DNA from 3 places in the Caldimonas taiwanensis NBRC 104434 genome. Region 3 is predicted to be linked to each of the others. Evidence: predicted binding sites of a transcription regulator. Region 3 holds the regulator's gene; each other region holds the start of a gene.
The links. Region 3 encodes FNR, which switches genes on or off when oxygen is low (the NO sensors DNR and NnrR bind a similar motif). Its sites were predicted from a motif close to TTGATNNNNATCAA; they were not measured.
Positions count from the first base shown of each region.

Region 1 (7,257 bases), on a different contig from region 3:
CTGTCGGTGCAGGCCTCGGCCACCACCTACGAGGCCATCGAGTTCTATCGGGAGCGCTACGGCATCCAGCGAGCGGTGCTCCCGCGTGTGCTTACCTTGTCGCAGGTGGGCCATGTGGCGCGTCGCACCCGGGCCGAGGTCGAGGTCTTTGGCTTCGGCAGCTTATGCGTAATGGTCGAGGGCCGCTGTGCGCTGTCGTCGTATGTCACCGGCCAGTCGCCCAACACCGCGGGTGTATGTTCGCCGCCGTCGGCCGTGAGATGGTCCGATGCACCTCAGGGCGTGCAGGCGCGGCTGAACGGCGTGCTGATCGACGTGTACGCGCCGGATGAGCCGCGTGGCTATCCCACGCTGTGCAAAGGCCGCTTCCACGTCGAGGGCGTGCGTGACTATGCACTGGAGGAACCCACCAGCCTCAACACCCTGGCCGTGCTTCCCCAGTTGATGGAGATGGGCGTGGCCGCCATCAAGATCGAAGGTCGCCAGCGCAGCCCCGCCTACGTCGAGCAGGTCACGCGCGTGTGGCGTCAGGCCATCGACCACTGCGCCGCGCAGCCGGCGCGCTACGCCGTCCAGCCCCAGTGGGTGGCCGACCTGGGCCGCTGGGCCGAAGGCCAGCAGCACACCCTCGGCGCGTACAACAGGCCCTGGCAATGAGCAACGATCGCATCGCCTTCACCGTCGGACCGGTGCTGTACTACTGGCCGCGCAAGACCCTCATCGAGTTCTATGCCGGGATTGCCGAATCGCCCGCCGACACCGTGGTGCTGGGGGAGGTGGTGTGCTCGCGCCGCCATGAGATGAAGCTCGACGACTGGTGCGATCTCGCGCGCGATCTGGCAGCTGCAGGCAAGGAAGTGGTGCTGGCCAGCCAGGCACTGATCGAATCGGAAGCCGAGCTGCGCAGCCTGCGCCGTATGGCCGAGCAGGGCGACTTCCTGGTGGAAGCTGGCGATGCCTCGGCGTTGCGCCTGTTGGCCGGCCGGCCTTTCGTGCTGGGACCGCATGTCAACGTCTACAGCCGCCCCGCGCTGGCCGAGCATGCCCGCCTGGGCGCTGTGCGCTGGGTGGCGCCGCTGGAGCTGCCGCTTGACGCCATCGCGCGCATCAACCCGCCGGAGCAACCGGTGTGCACCTTGCGCAACGAGCCGTTGGTCACCGAGGTCTTTGGCTTCGGGCGCCTGCCGCTGGCGTTTTCGGCGCGATGCTTCACAGCCCGTCACTACCACCTACCCAAGGACGAATGCGGCTTCCGCTGCATCGAGCATCCCGATGGCCTGCTGCTGTCCACCACCGAAGGCGAGCCCTTCCTGGCGCTCAACGGCATCCAGACCCAGTCGGCCGCCCAGCACTGTCTGATCGGCGAAGCCCAGGCCTTGCGCGCCGCAGGCGTGCGTCGAGTGCGCCTGTCGCCGTGCAGCCAGCGCTTCATCGAGGTGCTGCACTGGTTTGACCGGGTCTATCACCAGGGCACACGGGTCGATGAGGCCCGCATCGCCCTGGACGCCCTGAGCCTGCCCGGTGGACTCGTCAACGGCTTTGCCCACCGGCAGGCCGGATTGCAGCAGGTGTTTGCATGAGTGCGTCCTCCGTTTCGGTCCGTTGGCCCGCACCGCCCCAAGCCCTGCGTGCACTGGTGCAGCGCCTGCCCATCCGCCCGCCGTCGCAGGTGCTGGCACTGGCGCTCAACCGGCTGCTGCGGCCCCGCCTGGGTGAGGCTGAGCGCGCCTTGCTGTCGCACCGCGTCGTCGAGATTGTCGTGTCCGATCTGGGCCTGCGTTGCCGGCTGCGCCTGGACGAACGCGGCTTTCACCCGGCGAGCGACGGCGGCGAGGTGACGCTGCGCATCGCCGCCGATGCGGCCAGCTACCTGCGCCTCATGTGCGGGCAGGAGGATGCCGATCGCCTCTTTTTCGAGCGCGCCCTGGTGATGGAAGGCGACACCGAGTACGGCCTCATCCTGAAGAACACGCTCGATGCGCTGGGACCCCTGTGGCCACCGCGCTGATCAGAGGCCGCCCAGCCGCACGGTGACCAGCAGCGAGCAATCGGTGCGCGCGTGTACGGCGTGCGGCTCGCCGCCGGGCAGCAGGAGGAGCTGCTGTGCCTTCAGCACCCGCTCGCCCTCGGTGGTGGTCACCAGCGCTTCGCCTTCCAGTCCTTGGATGGTGATCTCGCCCGGCACCTGGTGCTCGGGCAGCGACTGACCGGCGCGCAGCACCACCCGCATCAGTTGCAGCTGCGCCGTCTTGATGAGGCTGGTGCTGGGTGTCTGCGCGATGGCTGCGCCGAGGGGCTGCAGGTCGATCACGTCGCGGGCTTGGGCATGGGGCAGGGCCATCGTGCACTCCTGGAAGCAAAGACCATCATGAACTGACGGGCGCTCTCGTTCAAGCCTTTGTCCCTGTCCACATGCTGGCGACCATGGCGAGTGCAAACCAGCCGATGGCCACTGCATGCCCGGCAGCAGCCCAAGACAGCGCGCTTGCATGACCAGCCATCAAGCCGACGATGCGCAACACCAGGCTGGCACTGAGCACCACGATGGCCCCACGCGCCCAGGCTACGTAGGCAGGCCGCACTTTGGCCAGGGCCGGCAGGATGATGGGGGCGTGACCGAACACCATTGCAAACACGAAGCCCAGCCACAGTGCATGGCCAGCGGCCTGAGTGGCGGTGGGCACATTGGCCAGTCCGGCCAGCCCCAGCAGCGCTGCGATGCCCAGCCAGCCGTACCCGATGCACAGGCACTGGGCTGTGTGCCCAGGCCACTGCTTCGCCGCCCACTGGCGCGGTGCGAAGTCCCAGCGCAGCAGCCACACGGCCAGGGCCGCGCACGCGCCCCACCACATCGCCGTGGCCATGGCCCGGCCTCCGGTGCCTGCCAGGGCATCGGCCAGCCCCAGCAGCACCGCTGTCAGGGCCGCTCCTACCATCACGACAAAGCCCACACGAACGCCCCGGGGCAGCCGTCGCATCTGCATCAGCTCGCGCCTTTCACCCGCAATCGTCAGCACCAGGAAGGCCATCCACGCATGCAAGGCCGCTTCGGGGGCGTTCAAGGCCCAGGCTGCCACGCCCAGCCCCCAGCAGGCCGCGCCCAGGGCCTCGACGGCCAGGTGCAGCGACCAGGCCCGCGTGTGACCGGCCCACAGGTAGAGCCCCACCAAACCGCCACTGGCCAGCCCCCACAGCCCCAAGGCCAGGGATGCGCTGCCAATGGCCCAGGCGGCCAAGCCGCCCAGCCCCGCCAGCAGTGGCACGGCGTAGCCCCAGGCGTGGCGCAGGGCCACGGCCCGCTCCAGCGAGATGAGCGCGCCGAAGAACCCGCAGACCATCACTGCACCATGCAGGCTCATAGCGCCAGGGGCCGCGCCGCCCCAGCCCAGGCGCGCCAGGCCGCCGCCCAGGCCTTGGAGCAGGTTGGCCGCGGCCAGCAGCGCGCACCACGCCACGGCCATGCGACGCAGGGTCACACCTGACGACGACGAGGCCACGGAGGGTTTCACCAGCCGAAGCGCGCCTTCAGCGCCGGGCTCAGCCGCTGCGGGCTCCAGGGCGTGTCCCAGTCCATCTGCACATCCACGGGCAGGCCATCGGGGCAGGCCCGGCGCAGCGCCTCGGTGACGTCTTCGATCATCACATCGGCCATCGGACAGGTGGCGCTGGTGGGGATGAGCGTCACCTGCACACCTTGGGGGCTGCTGCGGATCGATTCCACAAGGCCCAGGTCCACGATGCTTTCGCCGATCTCGGGGTCGCGCACTTCCTGCAGCACGGCGCGCAGCGCGGCTTCATCAGGCGGGTTGGAAGCAGGTGTCATGTCAGGATCGGTATCAGGTGCCCATCATCGCTTCGCCACCGCCGGCATTCAAGCCCCCGCGCAGCGGCAGGCCCCAGTGCCACCACCTCCTGACGAGCCGGGCGCGGCCAGGGCGTTCATGGCCTGCACGCGTTCGCGTATCTCGAGATAGACCACCTCGGCCTGGCGGACGTCGAAGTCCGCGTGATAGGTTTTGCGCACCCCTTGTTCGCCCAGCTGCACGTGCGCCGTGGGGGCAATGCCGTGGCGGGCCAGGCTGTGGCGCACGCAGGCCAGTGCGCAACCGTCGATGGCTAGGATGGGGCGTCTCATCTGCGCCGCTTCCTTCAATTTGCGCACCAGTGGTGGCACGTCACCGCCCACGCCGGCGATGCATGACATCTCCGCAAGGCCTTCGTGGTCCAGGCGCAGCGCGAGGTGGTTGGCCATCTGCGCCACGCTGGAGCAGCCGGAGCAGAAATATACGAGGGTGAGCGCATCGTTGGGGCGGGCCATGTCCATGGGGTCCTTCACGCGTGGTGGACGGACTGTGAATCTAACAACCCGAAGACAGCATGGAATTGCACTGCGTCAAGCCCCGAAGCGTCCCGCGCCCGACACGGGCACTTGTGACTCACATCAACCGATCGCCGTCTGCCTTGACGTACCGTGCGCTGCGTTGCACCGACCCTGCCGCCGAAGCGGCCGCCCCTCGACAGCCGCGGCCAAACCGAATTCAATGTCATCCAGGTCCGTCCAGGAGGTCCCATGCAAGACACCTCGTCCCGAACCCATGCCGTCGTCTCCAACCTGCCTGCCCAGGCCATCAGCGAGGAGGTGTTGCTCGAGAAATACGCCAAGGGCCAGGAGCGCACGCTGGACGATGTGCGGGCGCGGGTGGCGCGGGCCCTGGCCGAGGTCGAGGCGCCCGAGCAGCGCGCTGCATGGCAGCAGCGCTTCTTCGAGGCTCAGCGCCAAGGCTTCATCCCGGCCGGACGCATCTTGTCGGCCGCCGGCACCGAGCTGCGCGCCACGCTGATCAATTGCTTCGTGCAGCCCGTGGGGGATTCCATTTCGCACCCGGACGAAGGCCATCCCGGTATTTACACGGCGCTGACCGAAGCGGCCGAAACCATGCGCCGGGGCGGTGGCGTGGGCTATGACTTTTCGCGCATCCGCCCGCGCGGCGCCTGGGTGGGCGGCACCCAATCCAGCGCGTCTGGGCCGGTGAGCTACATGCGCGTGTTCGATCGGTCGTGCGAGACGGTGGAATCGGCCGGCGCCCGGCGTGGCGCGCAGATGGGCGTGCTGCGCTGCGACCACCCCGACGTCGAGGAATTCATCCATGCCAAGGACAGCGGCGACCTGCGCAACTTCAACCTCTCGGTGGCCGTGACCGATGCCTTCATGCAGGCCGTCGAGGCGGACGCCGAGATCGAGTTGGTCCACCGTGCCGAGCCCGGCCCGGCGCAAAAGGCCGCTGGCGCCTTCCAGCGCGCCGATGGCCTGTGGGTGTATCGCCGAGTGGCTGCGCGCGAGCTGTGGGATCAGATCATGCGCTCCACTTACGACCATGCCGAGCCTGGGGTGCTGTTCATCGACCGCATCAACCAGGACAACAACCTGGGTTATTGCGAGACGATCGTCAGCACGAACCCGTGCGCCGAGCAACCGCTGCCCCCCTACGGCTGCTGCTGCCTGGGTTCCATTGATCTCACACGCTTCGTGCGCGAGCCCTTCGAGCCCGGGGCTTCCTTCGACGAAGCGGCCTTTGCCCAGCTGTGCCGGGTGGCCGTGCGCATGCTCGACAACGTGCTGGAGGTGACCTACTGGCCGCTGCCGCAGCAGCAGGAGGAGGCCCGCCGCAAGCGCCGCGTGGGCCTGGGCTTCACCGGTCTGGGCGATGCCCTGGTGATGCTGGGCCTTCGCTACGACACGCCCGAGGCACGCGCCACCGCGCGTCGCATCAGCGAGGTGATGCGCGATGCGGCCTACGAGGCCTCGGTGGCCCTCGCCCAGGAGCGCGGCCCCTTTCCGCTGTTCAATGCCGATCTCTACCTCTCCCGTGGGGCCTTCGCCTCGCGCTTGCCGCAGCCGCTGAAAGACCGCATCCGCGCCCACGGCATTCGCAACTCCCACCTGCTGTCGATCGCGCCCACCGGCACCATCAGCCTGGCCTTTGCCGACAACGCCAGCAATGGCATCGAGCCGGCCTTCAGCTGGACCTACACGCGCAAAAAGCGCATGCCCGATGGCACCTTCAAGGAATACCTGGTCGAGGACCATGCCTGGCGTCTGTACCGCCATCTCAAAGGCGAGGACGCCCCCCTCACCGAAGCCTTCGTCACTGCGCTGCAAATGAGTGCGGCGGCTCATCAGGAGATGGTGGCCGCGGTCGCACCGTTCATCGACACCTCGATCTCCAAGACGGTCAATGTGCCGGCCGACTATCCTTATGCCGACTTCCAAGACCTTTACTGGCGCGCCTGGAAGTCCGGCCTCAAAGGGCTGTCCACCTACCGGCCCAATGCGGTGCTCGGCTCGGTGCTGAGCGTGGCGCCCACCGCGCCCCAGCCGCAGGCGTTGTTGCCTGACGACGCCAACCGCCGCATGGCGCTCGACCGCCTGCCCGCCCCCGTGCTGGCTTCATTGCGCTGGCCCGGCCGGCCGGAGCTGCCCGCAGGCAACCCGGCCTGGACGTACATGATTCGCCACCCCTTCGGCGAGTTCGCTCTCTTCGTGGGCGAGATCACCGAAGCGCTGACGGCCGCTCAGCCCGCCGGCTTGCAGGCCGGCGGTCGCTCGTCAGACGCGGGCGAGTCCGCAGGGACTCCCGCGGTCCGGACTCGCCCCTTCGAAGTGTGGGTCAACGGCGCCGAGCAGCCGCGCGGCCTGGGCGCCATGGCCAAGACCCTGTCGATGGACCTGCGCGCCAATGACAGCGCCTGGCTGCAACTCAAGCTCGACGCCCTGGCCACCGTGGCCGAGGAACGGGCCTTCGACATGCCTTTCCCGCCGCACGGCGAACCACGGCGTTTCCCGGGCGTGGTCGCGGCCATGGCGGCGGTCATCCGTTGGCGTTGCGAACAGCTGGGCGTGTGGAAGGACGGCGCCCTGCGGCGCGCCACGCCGGTGCTCGATGCCATGTTCAGCCGGGAGGAGCCCCGCACCGGCACCTCGGGCACGCTGGCCTGGTCGGTGGACATCGACAACCCGGCCACGGGCGAGTCCTTCACGCTCACGCTCAAGGAAGTGACCTTGCCCGGCCCCGACGGCGCACCCGTCACCCGACCTTGCGCCATGGGCCTGTCGGGCAACTACCCGCGCGCCCTGGATGGCCTGGCCCGGGTGCTGTCGCTGGACATGCGCGTCATCGACCCGGCCTGGATCGGCATGAAGCTGCGCAAGCTGCTCAACTATGCCGAGCCCCTGGGGCACTTCATGGCCTTCGTGCC
Region 1 covers NZ_BCWK01000005.1:85,141-92,397, reverse strand. Annotated here, with positions in the region: gene ubiU (ubiquinone anaerobic biosynthesis protein UbiU) at 1-657, shown strand, start outside; gene CTA01S_RS06125 (U32 family peptidase) at 654-1,580, shown strand; gene ubiT (ubiquinone anaerobic biosynthesis accessory factor UbiT) at 1,577-2,008, shown strand; gene CTA01S_RS06115 (cupin domain-containing protein) at 2,009-2,341, opposite strand; gene CTA01S_RS06110 (DUF8744 domain-containing protein) at 2,391-3,509, opposite strand; gene CTA01S_RS06105 (metal-sulfur cluster assembly factor) at 3,506-3,823, opposite strand; gene CTA01S_RS06100 (putative zinc-binding protein) at 3,872-4,318, opposite strand; gene CTA01S_RS06095 (adenosylcobalamin-dependent ribonucleoside-diphosphate reductase) at 4,571-7,257, shown strand, end outside.
Region 1: the regulator FNR is predicted to act here: its motif matches at 4,432-4,445, upstream of CTA01S_RS06100 (putative zinc-binding protein).

Region 2 (7,257 bases), on a different contig from region 3:
GCGACATTGTGCGATGGAAATTGCCGATTTCGCCCCCGGCCCATGCCCAGTCTGTTTACAAATGTGATCGAGCCTCGGGAAAGCCCCAGGTCTGCTACCCTCGGGCGGCTTGCCAACCGGGGACCTTCGCATGGTGTCGGCCACCACCCATCCCTCCCAGCCTGCCTCGCCGTCGACCGGTGTGGTCGTGCTCGCTCTGATGCTCTTGCTGGGCACCCAGCCGGTGTCCACCGATTTGTACCTGCCTTCTCTGCCCTCGCTGCCGCAGGTCTTCGGTGTGCCACTGACCAAAGTGCAGCTCACGCTGAGCGTGCTCGTGATCAGCTTTGGCTTCGGCCAGCTCGTGCTCGGCCCGGTGGCCGACCGCTTCGGCCGCCGCCCGGTGCTGCTGGCCGGATTGTCCTTGTACACGCTGGCCAGCGCTGCGGCCTTGGTGTCGCCGACCATCGCCTGGCTGATCGCGTGCCGGGCCGCCCAGGGCCTGGGCATGGCGGCCTGCGTCGTGTGCGCCCGCGCGATGCTGCGTGATCTGTACGACCCGGCCCAAGGCGCCCATGTGATGGCGCGCGCGGCCACCTGGATGGGCTTGCTGCCGGTCAGCGGCCCCATCCTGGGCGGCTACCTGGAAACCACACTGGGCTGGCGGGGAGCTTTCGGCGTGCTCACGCTGTTCGGTGCGACCGGCTTGGCCGTCATCGCGCTGCGGCTGCCCGAAACCCTGCGGCACCCCAATCCGCATGCCCTGCGCTGGCGCCCGATGTGGCACAGCTGGCGCGTGGTGCTGAGCCATCCCAGCTTTTGGGCCTACACCGCGGTGTCCAGCTTCACCTATGCCGGGCTGTTTTGCTTCATTGCGGGGTCGTCGTTCGTGATGGTCGATGTCTTGGGCCTGTCGCGACGCGAATATGGGGTCGCCTTCGCCATCGTGACCTCGGGTTTCCTGATCGGCTCGGCCACCTGCCGCCGCCTCGTGCCGCGGCTCGGCTTGGTGGGATCGATCCGCTGGGCCGCTTTCATCTCCGTGGCCGCAGGAACGGCGATGGCCGCTTTGGCGCTGGCCGGGGTGCATCACCCGTTGGCCTTGATGATGCCAGCCTTCGTCTACACCTTTGCGCATGGCATCCACCAGCCCTGCGCTCAGATGGGCGCGGTCGGGCCGTTCCCCACCCGTGCCGGTGCAGCCACGGCCTTGTCGGGTTTTCTCAGCATGGCCTTGGCCTTCGGCATGGGCTACTGGATGGGTTGGAGCCACAATGGCACGGTCTATCCTCTGGCACTGACCATGGCCGCGTGGTGTTTCGCACTGGCCGCTGCGGCCTGGCTGGGGGTGGGCCGGTGGGGGCAGGCGAAGCCCACCGCGCGTTCGCCAGCCTTGGACAATACGGTCCGATGAGTGTTCCCTATTTGTGCCTGGCCGGGCCAACCGCCTCGGGCAAAACCGCCGCCGCACTCGCACTGGCGCGGGTCTTGCCGATCGAGATCATCAGTGTGGACTCGGCCCTGGTTTACCGCGGCATGGACATCGGCACGGCCAAACCCAGCGCGGCCGAGCGCGCTGCGGTGCCGCACCATCTGATCGACCTGATCGACCCCACCGAAGCCTATAGCGCCGCGCAGTTCGTCGCCGACGCGACCCGACTGGTGAACGAGATCCGATCTCGCGGGCGGCTGCCGGTGTTGGTCGGCGGCACCTTGCTTTATTTCAAGGCCCTGTTCGACGGAATGGATGCGCTGCCGGCAGCCGATGCGCAGGTGCGCGCGCGCATCGACGCGCGTGCGGCGCAGTGCGGCTGGCCGGCCCTGCACGCCGAGTTGGCCCGGGTCGATCCGGTCACCGCCGCGCGGCTGTCGCCCAACGACAGCCAGCGCATCCAGCGCGCGCTGGAGGTGTGGGAGCTGAGCGGCCGGCCGTTGTCGCAGTGGCACACCGGCCGCACCAGCCCGGCTGCACGAGAGCGCCCCCGACTCATCGCCCTGGAGCCCACGGACCGCACCTGGCTGCACCGGCGCATCGCCGAGCGCTTCCATGCCATGCTGGACGCCGGCTTCATCGACGAAGTGCGCGCCTTGCGTGCGCGTGGCGATCTGAGCCTGGCCCAGCCATCGATGCGCTGCGTCGGCTACCGGCAAGTGTGGGAAATGCTCGACGGCTTGCATCCCCCCGACACGCTGGCCGAGCGCGGCATCGCCGCCACCCGACAACTGGCCAAGCGCCAACTCACCTGGCTGCGCAGCATGCCTTGGCGCGAGACCGTGGCCTGCGATCGCACCGATGCCCTGGACCACGTGGTGCGGCGAGCCCAGGCCTGGGCCCAGGAGTGGGCATGAGCCCCCCCGGGCCCGTGCTGCGGGTGCAAGGGCTGGCCAAGCGCTTCGGCCAGACGGGTGTCTTCGAAGGCGTGGATCTGGAACTGCCGCGCGGCCGCTTCATCGCCTTGCTGGGAGAGTCCGGCGTGGGCAAGTCCACGCTGCTGAACTGCCTGGCCGGGCTCGATGAGCCCACGGCCGGTCGCGTCGAGCTGCTCGGGCAGGACTTGGCCGGGCTGGACGAGGCGGCCCGCGCCAGGCTGCGGCGAGCGCATCTGGGCTTCGTCTTCCAGGCGTTCCACGTGCTGCCGCACTTGAGCGTGGCCGACAACGTGGCCTTGCCCCTGCTGCTGCTTGGCCGTGACGATCCGGCGCGCGTGCAGGAGGTCTTGGCCGAGGTCGGTTTGCTGGCCGTGGCGCAGCGTTTGCCCGAGCAGCTGTCCGGCGGCCAGTTGCAGCGCGTGGCCATCGCTCGCGCGCTGGTGCATCGGCCGGCGCTGTTGCTGGCCGACGAGCCCTCGGGCAATCTCGACCCCGACACCGCCGAGCGCGTGTTGCAGGCCCTGGCCGCTCAGGTGCGCCGGCATGGCGCGGCCTGTGTGATGGTGACCCATTCCCAGGCGGCCGCAGCCCACGCCGACGCGGTCTACCAGCTCACGCCCCAGGGGCTGCGCAGTGTGCGCTGAGCCTGCCCGCCAGGCGGGCCGCCCCCGCACGGGTTGATTCACATCAAGCCCGCTGACAGGCAAGCCCCCTAGAGTTCGCGCTCATCGCCTCCCGTGCCGCTGCGAGCCGAACCATGTCCTTCGAGCTATACCACCACAAGGGCCATCAGTGCCTGATGTTCTGCGACACCTCCGTCGAACACGGCGAGGCGGTGCAGGCCAACCAGTTCTTGATCGTCGATGACGACACCGGCGCGATCATCGACCCGGGCGGCAACCTGGCCTACAGCGAGCTTTACTTGGGCATGACGCGGCACTTTCCCCCCCACCAGCTGTCGGCCATTTTGGCCTCGCATGCCGATCCGGACATCATCGCCTCCTTGGACCGCTGGATGACGGCCACCACCGCGCCGGTGTACATCTCGCGCGTGTGGGAGCGCTTCGTGCCGCACTTTTGCAAGCCCGGCAAAACAGCCGGCCGGGTGATCGGCATTCCGGATGCGGGGTTGCGCATCCGGGTCGGACGCAGCGAACTGTGGGCCCTGCCGGCGCACTTCCTGCACGCCGAGGGCAACTTCCAGTTTTACGACCCGGTCAGCCGCATTCTGTTCTCTGGCGACTTGGGCGCCTCGATGGGGCGCCAAGTCGACCCGCGCCGCCCGGTCACCTCGCTGAGCGGCCACATCCCGGCCATGGAAAGTTTCCACCGCCGCTACATGGTGTCGAACAAGGTGTTGCGCTTGTGGGCCCGCATGGCGCGCACGCTGGACATCGAGATGATCGTGCCGCAACATGGCGCGCCCATGGCCGGGGCGGCGGTGCGTGAATTCATCGAATGGGTGCAGGACCTGTCTTGCGGCATCGACCTGCTGGGCGATGCGCATTACAGCGTGCCGATCGCTGCCGACTGAGTCAGCGCGGCGCAGGCCCCGGGCATCGGGGCGCCGTGCACACGGTTGCGCCCGGCACGCTTGGCCTCGTAAAGCGCCACATCGGCATCGTGGACCATGGCTTGGACATTCGCATGCGAGTCATGCAAGGCGGCCACGCCGACGCTGACCGTGGCCCCCACCGACTGGCCCTGCCAATCGATACGCACCTGCTGCAATGCAGCGCGGATGCGCTCGGCCATGGCCAAAGCCCCCGACAAACTCGTTTGCGGGAGCAAGACCGCAAGCTCCTCGCCACCGTAACGCGCCAGCACATCGGTGCTGCGCAAGGACGCGCCGCATGCCCGCACCAGCGCCTGCAGCATCAAGTCGCCCGCATGATGGCCGTGGGCATCGTTGATGCGTTTGAAATCGTCCACATCGATCAGCAACACCGCCAGCGGCAGTCCGTGCCGATGCGCACGCGCCCACTCCTGTTCGATGCGGTCCCAGAAGTACCGACGGTTGTAGCAGCCGGTCAGATCATCGGTGACGGCCAGGGCCTGCAGGCGCTGACGCAATTGCTCCAAACGGAACACCTGGCGCAATATCACATACACCATGGGCGGGGCCGACACCCACACGCAGGCCGTGGCGATGACCAAACCCAAGCGCCACGAGCCCTGCCCCAGCAAGCCGATCACCGCCACGGTGATCAAGGCGGCCAACAACCAGGCCAGCAACACCAGCACGGCCACCGAAGGCCACAGACCCCACGACAGCAAAACTCGATGCCACCGATCCCATTGCCAATCCGCAGCTTCGCTGCCCGACGCCTCATGGCGAGGAGAGGTCATGGCCAGCCCCCCTGAAACAAAAGATTTTTATCCTCGCATGCTTTACGGACATTCGGGAAGCCCCCTAGGATCACCCCCCTGAAATGAGGGGGGACTTGGGACCCCCGTCGGGGCCATGCCCAGTCGAGCCGGTGCATGATGCGCGTGCGCCGGCCCGCGCCCCCTCGATGGCGCCCCGAACGCGACATGCCCCTTGCCGATCCCACCCCCATGAGCTGCTTGCGTTGGTGGGCCCGCTGGTCCTGGCCGCAGTGGCGTCACCATCCGTGGCGCCATGGCATGGCCGCCGTGGCGGTCATGCTGGGCGTGGCCTTGGCTTTTGCGGTGCACCTGATCCATGAGTCCGCCCTGAGCGAGTTCAGCGCGGCCGTGCGCTCGATCCAGGGCGAGCCCGATGTGGAATTGCGCGCCGTGCGTGGCGGGTTCGAGGAGTCCGTGTACGAAACGCTCGTGCACCTTCCCGGCGTGGCCCGCGCCAGCGCGGCGATCGAGCTGTCCGCGCATGCCCGCGACCGCCATGGCCGTCGCATGGAGTTGCGGCTGATCGGTCTGGACCCGCTGGTCGCACCCGAGCTCGCCCCCGCGCTGGCCGTGCAGCTGGCCGACGGTGTGGACCGCTTGGCGCTGCTGGCCCCCGACAGCCTGTCGCTCAATGCCCGCGCGCGTGAAGCCTTGGGCGTGAGCATCGGCGACAGCGTCGAGATCCAAAGCGGGTTGAACTGGCGTCGCTACACGGTGGTGGGCGAGATCGCGGCGCCGGGGCCACCGCTGGCCGTGGCCGACATCGCGGCCGTCCAATGGCATTTCGGGCTGCTCGGCCGGCTCAACCGCATCGACCTGCGCTTGCAGCCCGGCGTCACCTGGGAGCTGGTGCGAAGCCAGCTCGACCTGCCGCCGGACATCTTGGTGCACACCCCCGAGCAGGCCTCGCAGCGCCTGTCCAATGTCTCACGGGCCTATCGGGTCAATCTCACCGTACTGGCCCTGGTGGCTCTGTTCACCGGGGCCTTCCTGGTGTTTTCGGTGATGTCGCTGTCGGTGGCCCAGCGCGTGCCGCAATTGGCGCTGCTGGGTGTGCTGGGGCTGGATGCAGGCCAGCGGCTGCGCCTGGTGCTGACCGAAGCCGCCGTGCTGGGCGGCCTGGGCAGCGTGCTCGGACTGGCCCTGGGGACCGCGCTGGCGCAAGGTGCGTTGACCTGGCTGGCAGGCGACTTGGGCGGCGGATTTTTCCCCGGCGTGGCCCCTCGGCTGCGCTGGTCCACGCCTGCCGCCCTGGTCTATGCCAGCCTGGGCATGGCCGCGGCCTTGATCGGCAGCTGGCGGCCGGCGCGCCTGGCGCAGCGCCTGGCGCCGGCCGAGGCCCTCAAAGGGCTGGGGCCCAGCACTCGCATGCATGCCCACCCCCTGGTGGGACTGGGGCTGCTGGCCCTGGGAGCGCTGCTTGCGCTGCTGCCCCCGGTGGACGGCTTGCCATTGATGGCCTACCTGGCCGTGGCGGCCGTGCTGATGGGTGGGATCGTCTGCATTCCGACGGTGATCCGCGCACTGGCCCTTGCCGTGCCGACAGGTCGCTGGCGTCACCCCGGGCTGCTGTTGGTCTTGCGACGGGCGCATCACCAAGGCCACGCAGCCACCGTCGCCGTGGCCGGCGTGGTGGCCAGCCTCAGCCTGGCCGTGGCCTTGACCACCATGGTGGCCAGTTTTCGCGCCTCGGTGTCGGACTGGCTCGATGCGGTCCTGCCGGCCGATCTCTATGTCCGCACCGCCGTCAGCGCTGCCGCGGCCGACACGGCCTTTCTGGAACCGGACTTCGTGGCCGCGGTACGCCGCCTGCCGGGCATCCGCCAGCTCGACACCTTGCGGGTGCTGAGGCTGCAGCTCGATCCCGCGCGCCCGCCCGTGGCCTTGATCGCCCGCCCTCTGTCCGAGCCGGTGCCCGCCCTGCCACTGACTGGCGCCTTGCTGCCGCCGCGTCCAGGCATGGTCTCCAGCTACGTCAGCGAAGCGATCGTGGCGCTGTACGACATGCGGCCCGGCCAGGTGCTGGCCTTGCCGCTGATCGATGGCCAAGCGCCCCTGCCCACCTGGGTGCGCGGCGTCTGGCGCGATTACGCCCGGCAGCATGGCAGCGTGGTGATCGACGGCGCCGAGTTCCAGCGCATCAGCGGCGATGCTCGCGTCAACGACCTGGCCCTGTGGCTGGAGGACGGCGCCTCGGTCGCTGAGGTGCAGGCCGCCATCCGCAGGCTGGCGCCCGACCCGTCGCTGATCGAATTCGCGCCACCGCATGAGATTCGGGCAGCCTCGCTGCGCATCTTCGATCGCAGCTTTGCCGTGACCTCGTGGCTGCAGACCGTGGCCATCGTCATTGGCCTGTCCGGGGTGGCCGCCAGCTTCTCGGCCCAGGTGCTGGCGCGACGCAAGGAATTCGGTGTGTTACGACATCTGGGGTTCACCCGCAGGCAGGTGTTGGGCATCGTCGCCGGTGAAGGCCTGGTCTGGAGCGGCGCCGGGGCCTTGCTGGGTCTGGCGCTGGGGCTGGCCGTCAGTGTGATCTTG
Region 2 covers NZ_BCWK01000010.1:93,606-100,862, reverse strand. Annotated here, with positions in the region: gene CTA01S_RS10395 (multidrug effflux MFS transporter) at 131-1,393, shown strand; gene miaA (tRNA (adenosine(37)-N6)-dimethylallyltransferase MiaA) at 1,390-2,328, shown strand; gene CTA01S_RS10385 (ABC transporter ATP-binding protein) at 2,325-2,993, shown strand; gene CTA01S_RS10380 (oxygen-binding di-iron domain-containing protein) at 3,107-3,883, shown strand; gene CTA01S_RS10375 (GGDEF domain-containing protein) at 3,856-4,698, opposite strand; gene CTA01S_RS10370 (ABC transporter permease) at 4,885-7,257, shown strand, end outside.
Region 2: the regulator FNR is predicted to act here: its motif matches at 3,027-3,040, upstream of CTA01S_RS10380 (oxygen-binding di-iron domain-containing protein).

Region 3 (7,257 bases):
GACACCGTGGTTCGGCAGTTTGCGATCGCCGCCATCGTCTGGGGCGTGGTGGGGATGCTGGTGGGCGTGTGGATCGCCGCCCAGCTGGCCTGGCCACAGTTGAATTTCGGCATCCCCTGGCTCAGTTATGGCCGCCTGCGTCCGCTGCACACCAATGCCGTGATCTTCGCCTTCGGCGGTAGTGCGTTGTTTGCCACCAGCTACTACGTGGTGCAGCGTACCTGCCAGGTGAGGCTGATCTCCGACAAATTGGCGGCCTTCACCTTTTGGGGATGGCAGGCCGTCATCGTGGCGGCGGCCATCTCATTGCCCATGGGCTACACCAGCGGCAAGGAATATGCCGAGCTCGAATGGCCGATCGACATCCTCATCACCGTGGTATGGGTGGCCTACGCGGTGGTGTTCTTTGGCACCATCGGCATCCGCAAAGTGCGCCACATCTACGTGGCCAATTGGTTCTTCGGGGGCTTCATCCTGGCCGTGGCTTTGCTGCACTTGGTCAACAGTGCGGCCATGCCGGTCAGCTTCATGAAGAGCTACTCGGCCTACGCCGGCGTGCAAGACGCCATGGTGCAATGGTGGTATGGCCACAATGCCGTGGGCTTCTTTTTGACCGCGGGCTTCCTGGGAATGATGTACTACTTCATTCCCAAGCAGGCCGAGCGCCCGGTGTACAGCTATCGCTTGTCCATCGTGCACTTTTGGGCCTTGATCTTCACCTACATGTGGGCAGGCCCCCACCATCTGCATTACACCGCGCTGCCGGACTGGGCGCAAAGCGTGGGCATGCTGTTCTCGCTGATCCTGCTGGCGCCCAGCTGGGGCGGCATGATCAACGGCATCATGACCCTCTCGGGGGCTTGGTACAAGCTGCGCGACGATCCCATCCTGAAGTTCCTGATCGTGTCCCTGTCGTTCTACGGCATGAGCACCTTCGAGGGACCGATGATGTCGATCAAGACCGTCAACGCCCTGAGCCATTACACCGACTGGACGGTCGGGCATGTGCACTCCGGCGCATTGGGCTGGGTTGGACTGATCACCATGGGTTCGCTGTACTACCTCGTGCCGCGCCTGTACGGGCGCAAGCAGATGCACAGCGTGCGCGCCATCGAGCTGCACTTCTGGATTGCCACCATCGGCATCGTGCTCTACATCGCCGCGATGTGGATCGCCGGCGTCATGCAAGGCCTGATGTGGCGCGCCATCAACCCCGACGGAACACTCACCTACAGCTTCGTCGAAAGCGTCAAGGCCACCTATCCCTTTTACGTCATCCGACTGCTGGGCGGCATCCTCTACCTCGCCGGCATGGGCGTGATGGCCTGGAACGTGGCCATGACCGTGCGCAGCGGCCGCGCGACTGAAGTGGCCATCCCGGCCATGAAGCCTGCGACGGCTTGAGGCTGGGATCCCAGATTACGAGGACTCATCATGGCTGATTCCTACAACAAGCCTGGCTTGTTCACCCACGAGAAGATCGAGACCAACAACTTCTTGATGATCCTGCTGATCATCTTGGTGGTGTCGATCGGTGGCCTGGTCGAGATCGTGCCGCTGTTCTTCCAACGATCCACGACCCAAGCCGTCGAGGGGCTGAAACCCTACACCCCGCTGCAATTGGTGGGGCGCGACATCTACATCCGCGAAGGCTGCTATGGCTGTCATTCGCAAATGGTGCGGCCCTTCCGTGCCGAGACGCTGCGCTACGGACCGTATTCCACCGCCGGTGAGTTCGTCTATGACCACCCCTTCCAATGGGGCAGCAAGCGCACCGGACCGGATCTGCACCGCGTCGGTGGCCGCTATAGCGACGAATGGCACCGCATCCACCTGATCAACCCGCGCGATCTGGTGCCCGAATCCAACATGCCCGCGTACCCTTGGCTGGCCAAGACCGTGCTCGATCCTCAAGACGCCGTGGCCCGCATGCGTGCGCTGCGTCGCCTCGGCGTGCCGTATAGCGACGAGGAGATTGCCAAGTCCCCCGACGAGCTCAAAGGCAAGACCGAGATGGATGCCGTGATCGCCTACTTGCAGGTGCTTGGCACTGCCATGAAGTGAGGGACAGACGATGGACATCGATGTGAACGACCTGCGCATCATCGTGACGGTGGTGTCGTTGCTGATCTTCATCGGCATCTGCGGCTGGGCCTATGCCCGCCGTAACCGAGAGCGCTTCGACGAAGCGGCCCGCCTGCCCTTCCAATCTGAATAGCCCGAGCACACCATGAGCGACTTCTTCCATGACGGCTGGTCGATCTTCATCGCCGTCACCACCATCCTGAGCTTGATCGCATGCTTGTTGCTGCTCATCGTGGCGTCCAAGCGCAAGATCATGGCCAACGACAACACCACCGGTCATGTCTGGGACCAAGATCTCAAGGAATTGAACAACCCGCTGCCGCGCTGGTGGATGGGGCTGTTCGTCATCACCGTTGTGTTTTCCGCCATCTACCTGGTGTTCTACCCTGGGCTGGGCAGCTATCAAGGCCGCTGGGGATGGTCTCAGGCAAGCCAATACGAGAAGGAAATGGCCAAGGCACAGGCTCAGCTCGAACCTTTGTACGAACAGTTCAAAGGCAAGACGGCCGAGCAGTTGGTGGCTGATGCGCGGGCCATGGGTATCGGCGAGCGTCTGTTCTTGAACTGGTGTGCTCAATGCCATGGCTCCGACGCGCAAGGCGGTCGCGGATTTCCCAACCTCACCGATGGAGACTGGCTGTGGGGCGGCACACACGAGGACATCAAAACCACCATTGCACAAGGACGCACTGGAGTGATGCCGCCGATGGGCCAGGCCATCGGCGGGGGTGAAAACGTGCGCAACGTGGCGCATTACGTGATGAGCCTGTCGGGCAGCCCGCACGATCCGATCGCCGCCCAACTGGGCCGCTCCAAGTTCGGTGCCTGCGCGGCTTGCCATGGCCAGGACGGTAAGGGCAACCCCACGATGGGCGCTCCCAACCTGACCGACCGCATTTGGCTGCATGGTTGGGGAGAGCAGGCCATCATGCATATCATCAACAACGGCAAGACCAACGTCATGCCGCCGCATGCCGGCAAACTCACCGAGTCGCAAATCCACGTCTTGGCCGCCTACGTTTGGGGTCTGTCGCACCCGGATGCGGGGCAGGCACGCTGAGCGTGCGCGTCAATGGAGCCATCCGGTGAGCCGTACCGAATCCAAGATCATTGCCCTGCGGCCCGCCGCCGCAGACAACGGTGATGCGGCGGGCCAGACGGTGTCTCTGTATCAGAAGCAGCAGAAGATCTACCCCCGCGCCGTCCATGGCTGGTTTGCGGCGTGGCGCTGGGCGCTGGTGTGGCTCACCCAACTCGTCTTCTATGGGCTGCCTTGGCTTCAGTGGAACGGGCGCCAGGCCGTGCTCTTCGACCTGGCGGCGCGGCGTTTCTACATCTTCGGCTTGGTGCTCTACCCGCAGGACTTCATCTACCTGACGGCGTTGCTCGTCATTTGCGCCTACGCATTGTTTCTGTTCACAGCGGTGGGGGGGCGACTGTGGTGTGGTTATGCCTGCCCGCAGACGGTCTACACCGAGATCTACATGTGGGTCGAGCGCAAGATCGAGGGCGACCGCAGCGCACGCATGCGACTCGATCAAGGCCCATGGACCTTCCAAAAGCTGTGGCGCAAGACGGCCAAGCAAGTCGCATGGGTGGCCATCGGTCTGTGGACCGGATTCACCTTCGTCGGCTACTTCACACCCATCAAGACACTCGGCGCGGAAGCGCTGACACTGGGCCTGGGGCCCTGGGAGTGGTTTTGGATTTTGTTCTACGGCTTGGCCACCTATGGCAATGCCGGCTACCTGCGCGAGCAGGTGTGCAAGTACATGTGTCCCTATGCGCGCTTCCAGAGTGCGATGTTCGACCGGGACACCATGATCATCACCTACGATGCGACGCGCGGCGAACCCCGCGGCTCCCGCCCCCGCAAAGCCAATCCGAAGCAACTCGGACTGGGCCACTGCATCGACTGCAGCTTGTGCGTGCAGGTCTGTCCTACCGGCATCGACATCCGCAACGGCTTGCAATACGAGTGCATCGGCTGCGCCGCATGCATCGATGTGTGCAACGGCGTGATGGACAAGATGAACTATCCGCGTGGGCTGATCCGCTATTCCACACAGAACGGCATGAGCCATGGCTGGACGCGAGCACAGATGTTCAAGCGGGTGCTGCGCCCACGGGTGCTCGTCTACACCGCCATCCTTGCGTTCATCGGTGCGGCTTTTGTCGGCAGCCTGGTGCTGCGCAGCCCCTTCAAAGTGGACGTCATCCGCGACCGCGGGGCGCTGGCGCGCATCGTCGAGGATGGCTACGTCGAAAACGTCTATCGTTTGCAAATCATGAATGCGCTGGAGCAGCCTGAGCGATACCGCATCGGCGTCTCGGGGCTGGAGGGTTTGCGCCTGGCCTCCGAGTCTCAAGTCGAGGTCGAACCTGCCGCTTCGCGTTGGGTGGTGGTGCGCGTCCAGTTGCCGCCGCAGCACGCCGAGCCCTTGCGAGGGCATACCCATCCTATCGAGTTTCGTATCGACCGCTTGCCCCAGGGCGGCCAGACCGAGCATCGCGTGCTCGAACGATCCACCTTCTTGGTGCCGCGTTGAGCGGCAACCCTTGGGAGACCCCTGCCATGAGCCGACCTGCCAATCTGTCTCTTGCCCAACGAGCCGGCGCGCCATGGTGGCGTGAGCCCATGATGTGGCTGGTGTTGGGCGCCCCCGCGGCGGTGATTGCCGCCTGTGTCGTGACCATCACGCTGGCGATCCGGCATCCCGATCCCGTGCTGCAGCGTAGCGCCGTTTCCGCCACGGCGACCCGTTCCGGCGCAGGCGCGGCCTCCGAGCGGAGTTGGCTGCCTGCGCAACAGGCTCGCAACCACAGTGCCACGCCAGCCTCGGCCCTGACCGGCCGGGGTGAATGAGACGGCACGCGGCGCCACCTTCGTCTTGGTCCGTCGAGGCTCACCTGCGATGAAACTGCCTTGGATGAGTATCCTCTGGCCGGCCTTTTTGATGGCCGGCGTCGTCGAGACGGTCGTCTTCGCGATGGTCGACCCCCAGGAGCTGCATTGGATCGGAGGGGCTCCGATCGAGCTGTCGGTCACGGCGGTCTATTCGTTGGCCTTCTTTTTCTTCTGGGGTGCTTTCATCCTGGCCGGCGTGACGATGCACCTGCTGGCGCACCCGCCGCAGCGAGATGATGCCTGAGTTAGGCGCCAGCGGTTCAGCAGGTGCTGTTGTTGACCAGGCGGCGCAAGCCGTCCTCGTTCAAGATACGGATCTGTCGCTGCTTGACTTCGAGCAAGCCGTCTTCCTGGAATTTCGAGAACGTGCGGCTGACGGTCTCCAGTTTCAAGCCGAGGTAGCTGCCGATTTCCTCGCGAGTCATGCGCAGGATCAGCGCCGAGGGCGAAAAACCGCGCGCCTGCAGGCGCTGCGTGAGGTTCAATAAAAAGGCGGCAAGGCGTTCCTCGGCACGCATGCTACCCAGCAGCAGCATCACACCATGGTCGCGCACGATCTCGCGGCTCATGATCTTGTGAAACGAACTCTGCAACTCGGTGAATTCGCGCGACAGCTCTTCGAGTCGATGGTAGGGAATCACACAGACCTGAGAGTCTTCCAGCGCCACCGCATCGCAGGTATGGCGGTCCTGACTGATGGCATCCAGCCCCAACAACTCCCCAGCCATCTGGAAGCCCGTAACCTGGTCGCGTCCGTCCTCCGAAGACACCCGGGTCTTGAAAAACCCCGTGCGCACGGCGTACAACGACTGGAACGGGTCGCCCGCATGGAACAAGGCCTCGCCGCGTTTGACGCTGCGACGCGAGGCCACCATCTGATCCAGCTTCTCGAGATTGGAGCGAGACAGGCCCACGGGCAGGCACAGTTCGCGCAGATTGCAGCTCGAGCAAGCCACTTTGAGGGAATCGAGTTTGAGCATGCGCGTCGGCTTCTCCTTGAGGTCCATTATGGACCTTTGCGCGTCCTGGGAGACGATCGGAGGGGTGAGGCTTGCGCGGGCCGGCCGTGCCGGAGGCTGGGTCGAGGCGGCCAAGGGGGCCCACAGGGGGGCCAGGCTGGCGTCGGAGGGCGTGTCGAACGGCATGGTGGAGGCTCCTCAGGCAATGTGCCGATTGTTCAGGAGCGTTCTGCACAGGGTCTTGAGCAAGATCAAGTCGTCGGCCGATCGCTCTGGCACAGTGCCCCCATGACGCACGATCCCGCCCTGCCGATCGCCCCCGAACTCTTACAGCGCTTCGACGTTCCGGGGCCCCGCTACACCTCTTATCCGACGGCAGACCGATTCGTCGAAGCCTTTGGGCCGGCGCAACTCGCGCAGGCCCTGGCTCAGCGCGCCGGTGGGGTGGGGGCCGTCGGGGGACGCGCTGCGGCCTTGTCCTTGTATGTGCACATCCCGTTTTGCGAGTCGGTGTGCTACTACTGCGCGTGCAACAAGATCATCACCCGCCATCACGAGCGGGCGGGCCAATACCTCGAGGCCCTGGAACGTGAAATCGCGTTGTACGTCGATGTCCTGGGGCGCGACCAGCCGGTCAGCCAGCTGCACCTCGGGGGCGGCACGCCGACCTTTCTTGCCGACGAGGAACTCGCAAGGCTGATGCAGGTCTTGCGAACCTCTTTCCGGTTGGTGCCCGGCGGGGAATACAGCATCGAAGTCGATCCTCGCACCGTCTCGCCGCAGCGCTTGTCCCATCTGGTGTCGCTGGGTTTCAATCGCATCAGTTTGGGCGTGCAGGATTTCGATCCCGACGTGCAAAAGGCGGTGCATCGCGTGCAGTCCTTCGACAGCGTGGCTCGTTTGATCGAGCAGGCGCGCGAGCTGGGCATCGAATCGGTCAATGCCGATTTGATCTATGGGTTGCCACGACAGACGGCGACCTCATTTGCCCGCACGCTGGAGCTCATGGGCCAGTTGCGGCCGGACCGCATCGCCTTGTACGGCTATGCGCACCTGCCAGCGCGATTCAAGCCTCAGCGGCGCATCGATGCCAGCGAGCTGCCCGGACCTGCCGACAAGCTGGCCATGTTGTCGGCGGCCATTGCCAGCTTCGCTCGGGCCGGCTACGACTACATCGGCATGGACCACTTTGCCTTGCCCAACGATGCGCTGGCCGTGGCCAAGCGCCAAGGCCGACTGCACCGCAACTTCCAGGGCTACAGCACCCAACCCGATGCCGACCTCATTGCCTTGGGTGTGTCAGCG
Region 3 covers NZ_BCWK01000013.1:37,377-44,633, reverse strand. Annotated here, with positions in the region: gene ccoN (cytochrome-c oxidase, cbb3-type subunit I) at 1-1,404, shown strand, start outside; gene ccoO (cytochrome-c oxidase, cbb3-type subunit II) at 1,435-2,064, shown strand; gene CTA01S_RS11765 (CcoQ/FixQ family Cbb3-type cytochrome c oxidase assembly chaperone) at 2,081-2,218, shown strand; gene ccoP (cytochrome-c oxidase, cbb3-type subunit III) at 2,231-3,145, shown strand; gene ccoG (cytochrome c oxidase accessory protein CcoG) at 3,126-4,634, shown strand; gene CTA01S_RS11750 (hypothetical protein) at 4,661-4,951, shown strand; gene CTA01S_RS11745 (hypothetical protein) at 5,001-5,237, shown strand; gene fnr (fumarate/nitrate reduction transcriptional regulator Fnr) at 5,254-5,973, opposite strand; gene hemN (oxygen-independent coproporphyrinogen III oxidase) at 6,241-7,257, shown strand, end outside.